One region of the Streptomyces sp. NPDC046859 genome, then DNA from elsewhere that is predicted to be linked to it. Evidence: predicted binding sites of a transcription regulator. Region 1 holds the regulator's gene; the other holds the start of a gene.
The links. Region 1 encodes HrcA, which represses chaperone genes, less so after heat shock. Its sites were predicted from a motif close to TTNGCACTCNGNNNNNCNGAGTGCNAA; they were not measured.

Region 1 (2,196 bases):
GGCACGGCGTGGGGACGACGGTGCCGAAGCCCTGGCACTGCGGGCAGGGGCGCGACGTCATGACCTGGCCCAGGAAGGACCGGGTCACCTGCGACACCTCGCCGCGGCCGCGGCACATGTCGCAGGTCTGCGCGGAGGTGCCGGGCGCGGCGCCCTCGCCGCTGCAGGTGCTGCAGACGACGGCCGTGTCGACCTGGATGTCCTTCGTGGTGCCGAAGGCCGCCTCGTCGAGCTCGACCTCCAGCCGGATCATCGCGTCCTGGCCGCGCCGGGTCCGCGAGCGCGGGCCCCGCTGGGACGCCGTGCCGAAGAAGGCGTCCATGATGTCGGAGAAGTTGCCGAAGCCGCCGGCGCCGAAGCCGCCCGCGCCTCCGCCGCCCGCCTGGGACAGCGGGTCGCCGCCGAGGTCGTAGACCTGCTTCTTCTGCGGGTCCGACAGCACCTCGTAGGCGGCGTTGATCTCCTTGAACCGCTCCTGGGTCTTCGGGTCCGGGTTGACGTCCGGGTGCAGCTCGCGGGCGAGCCGCCGGAAGGCCTTCTTGATCTCTTCCTGCGACGCGTCGCGACGCACGCCGAGGACGGCGTAGTAGTCCGTGGCCACCTACGACTCCGCCAGGATCTGTCCGACGTAACGTGCCACTGCGCGTACCGCTCCCATCGTTCCCGGGTAATCCATGCGGGTCGGTCCGACCACGCCGAGCTTGGCGACTGCCTCGCCGCCCGAACCGTAGCCCACCGACACGACGGACGTGGAGTTGAGTCCCTCGTAGGCGTTCTCGTGCCCGATCCGCACGGTCATGCCCGAATCCCCCGCCTCCCCCAGCAACTTGAGGAGCACGACCTGCTCCTCCAGGGCTTCGAGCACCGGCTGGATGGTGAGGGGGAAGTCATGTGTGAAGCGGGTCAGATTTGCGGTGCCGCCGATCATCAGCCGCTCCTCGTTCTCCTCGACGAGCGTCTCCAGGAGGGTGGAGAGCACGGTCGAGACGGTGCCGCGGTCCTCGACGTCGAACGCCTCGGGCAGATCCTCGACGAGCCGGGGCACGTCGGTGAAGCGCCGGCCGGCGACCCGGCTGTTCAGCCGGGCGCGCAGGTCCGCGAGCGAGGCCTCCCCGACGGGTGCCGGGCAGTCGATCATCCGCTGCTCGACCCGGCCGGTGTCCGTGATCAGCACGAGCATCACGCGGGCGGGGGCGAGCGAGAGCAGCTCGACGTGCCGGACGGTGGACCGGGTCAGCGACGGGTACTGCACGACGGCGACCTGCCGGGTGAGCTGCGCGAGCAGCCGCACGGTCCGCGCGACGACGTCATCGAGGTCGACGGCGCCGTCGAGGAAGTTCTGGATGGCGCGCCGCTCGGGCGGGGTCATCGGCTTCACACCGGCGAGCTTGTCGACGAAGAGCCGGTAGCCCTTGTCGGTGGGGATGCGCCCGGCGCTGGTGTGCGGCTGCGCGATGTAGCCCTCGTCCTCCAGGGCCGCCATGTCGTTGCGCACGGTCGCCGGGGAGACGCCGAGGTTGTGCCGCTCGGTGAGCGCCTTGGAGCCGACCGGCTCCTCCGTCCCGACGTAGTCCTGGACGATCGCGCGCAGCACCTGAAGCCTGCGTTCACTCAGCATCTCGCGCACACCTCCAGTGGTCGGTCCCCTTGACACGGTTCCTGGCACTCTGTCCATCCGAGTGCCAGCCGTCCCCGGCCAGTGTACGGCGGCGGGGTACACCCCGGGCAAGGCCGGTCGGTTTCGCCTCCGTGCTCCGCGGGGGCGTCTTGGCTAGCGTCGCGGTATGACGGTGACTTGGGAAGAGCTGGGGTGGGAGCGGTTGGCGGACGGGGTGGGCCGGTGCCGTCTGCCGGGGTGGGACTGCACCGTGGGGCTGGTCGCGGGTGACGGCACCGCCTTGGTCGTCGACGCCGGTTCGAGCCTCGCGGAGGGGGCACGGCTGCGGACGCAGGCGCAGTGGCTGACGGGTCACCGTGTGACCCATCTCGCGCTGACCCACCCCCACTTCGATCATGTCTTCGGCGCCGCGGCGTTCGCGGGCGCGGAGGTCTACGGTCCGGTGGGCATGGAGACCGTCCTGGAGGGACGGCGGGCGCGCGAGGAGCTGCGCGAGGACGCGGTGCGCCACGGCCTGGACGCGGCCGCGGCGGAGGAGGCGGCGGACGCGCTGGTCGTGCCCCGCCATCCGGTGAGCG
Region 2 (2,196 bases), on a different contig from region 1:
GTGCTCGACCCCGCCAAGACCACGGTCGTCCTGAACACCGGCGACGGCCTCAAGACGCTGGACGCGGTGGCGGGTACGGGCCTCACCGCGACGATTCGTCCCAACCTTGACTCCTTCCGAGAGGCTGGCCTCGCATGAGCGTGACCGTTCGTATCCCGACCATCCTGCGCACCTACACGGGCGGGCAGGCCGAGGTCGCCGCCGAGGGCGCCACCCTGGCCGAGGTCATCTCCGACCTCGAGAAGAACCACACGGGGATCGCGGCCCGGGTGCTGGACGACCAGGGCAAGCTGCGGCGCTTCGTCAACGTGTACGTGAACGACGACGACGTGCGTTTCGAGCAGGGTCTGGAGACCGCCACCCCGGACGGCGCAGGGGTCTCCATCATTCCGGCCGTCGCCGGCGGCTGACCGGATGACCGAACATTACCTCCGGTAACGCTGGTTACCGAGTGTTCAGCGAATTGCCTCCTCCGTGAGAGAAGCGGAGGAGGCAATTCTGTGTGGTTGAGCGGGGTACAGTTGGGGAACGCGTCGCTGGCCCACAGGCCGGCCGTCTTTGATTTCTGCCGCCGGCCCGACAAGAAGTAGCCAAAGTCCGCGGGCCCTATGCGGCTTTTGTTCCGTTTGCCCGGCCCGACTTGACCTGAAGTCAGCGGAATTGTCGCCACATTCCCGACCGGTCGTGCCTGGATTTCTCGTCCGATTGACCTGTTGCAGACGGCAGTTGGGCAGATACATTCAGCCGCGGTCGACGCGTTCCGGCGCACGCCCCCGACCGATTGGGGGGCGAGGTCTGACCCGGATCCGCGAAGTGTGGATCTGTGCAAGGGCCAGTAATAGGGGAGTTAGGCATGGCTCAGGGCACCGTCAAGTGGTTCAACGCGGAGAAGGGGTACGGCTTCATCGCGGTCGACGGTGGTGCGGATGTTTTCGTCCACTACAGCGCGATCCAGATGGACGGGTACCGCACCCTGGAAGAGGGCCAGCGGGTCGATTTCGAGATCTCGCAGGGTCAGAAGGGGCCGCAGGCGGACATGGTCCGGCTGGCGACCAGCTGAAGCACGCGTCGACGAACAGCAGCGACGTTCTTCTTCGAAGGGCCCGCGCCTCCTGGGGGGCGCGGGCCCTTCGCCGTGCCCGCGCGCCCCTGTGCGCGGGCAGCCGCCCGCCCGGGCGCCTTGCACTCTCGTACCCCGAGTGCTAATCATTGGCGTTAGCACTCTGAAGGTGAGAGTGACAAAGGAGGACCGGGTCGGTGAGGCCCGCAGGCCAGGTGGGGCAAGGAACCACGCGGCCGGCGAGCCGTCCGTCGCGGGCGCGGGCGCGGTCCGAAGGAATCACCCCCAGTCCTGGAGGGACCACTTCACATGGCCAAGATCATCGCGTTCGACGAGGAGGCGCGGCGCGGCCTCGAGCGCGGCATGAACCAGCTCGCGGACGCCGTCAAGGTGACGCTCGGCCCCAAGGGCCGCAACGTCGTCCTCGAGAAGAAGTGGGGCGCCCCCACGATCACCAACGATGGTGTCTCCATCGCCAAGGAGATCGAGCTCGAGGACCCGTACGAGAAGATCGGCGCCGAGCTGGTCAAGGAAGTCGCCAAGAAGACGGACGACGTCGCCGGTGACGGTACGACCACCGCGACCGTCCTCGCCCAGGCCCTGGTCAAGGAGGGCCTGCGCAACGTGGCCGCCGGCGCCAACCCGATGGCCCTCAAGCGCGGCATCGAGCGTGCCGTCGAGGCCGTCAGCGCCGCCCTGCTGGAGCAGGCGAAGGACGTCGAGACCAAGGAGCAGATCGCCTCCACGGCCTCCATCTCCGCCGCCGACACCCAGATCGGCGAGCTCATCGCCGAGGCCATGGACAAGGTCGGCAAGGAAGGCGTCATCACCGTCGAGGAGTCCCAGACCTTCGGTCTGGAGCTGGAGCTCACCGAGGGTATGCGCTTCGACAAGGGCTACATCTCGGCGTACTTCGCCACCGACATGGAGCGTATGGAGGCCGTCCTCGACGACCCGTACATCCTGATCGCGAACTCCAAGATCTCCTCGGTCAAGGACCTGCTCCCGCTCCTGGAGAAGGTCATGCAGTCGGGCAAGCCGCTGCTGATCATCGCCGAGGACGTCGAGGGCGAGGCCCTGTCGACCCTGGTCGTCAACAAGATCCGCGGCACCTTCAAGTCCGTCGCGGTCAAGGC

Region 2: groL (chaperonin GroEL) is a predicted target of HrcA. The motif match lies at 1,180-1,206, and genes of this name have one in related genera.

What each region holds. Positions count from the first base shown of each region.
Region 1 covers NZ_JBEYXR010000001.1:456,643-458,838, reverse strand. Annotated here, with positions in the region: gene dnaJ (molecular chaperone DnaJ) at 1-601, opposite strand, end outside; gene hrcA (heat-inducible transcriptional repressor HrcA) at 602-1,618, opposite strand; gene ABZ899_RS02035 (MBL fold metallo-hydrolase) at 1,785-2,196, shown strand, end outside.
Region 2 covers NZ_JBEYXR010000018.1:135,525-137,720, forward strand. Annotated here, with positions in the region: gene thrC (threonine synthase) at 1-138, shown strand, start outside; gene ABZ899_RS25520 (MoaD/ThiS family protein) at 135-410, shown strand; gene ABZ899_RS25525 (cold-shock protein) at 854-1,060, shown strand; gene groL (chaperonin GroEL) at 1,370-2,196, shown strand, end outside.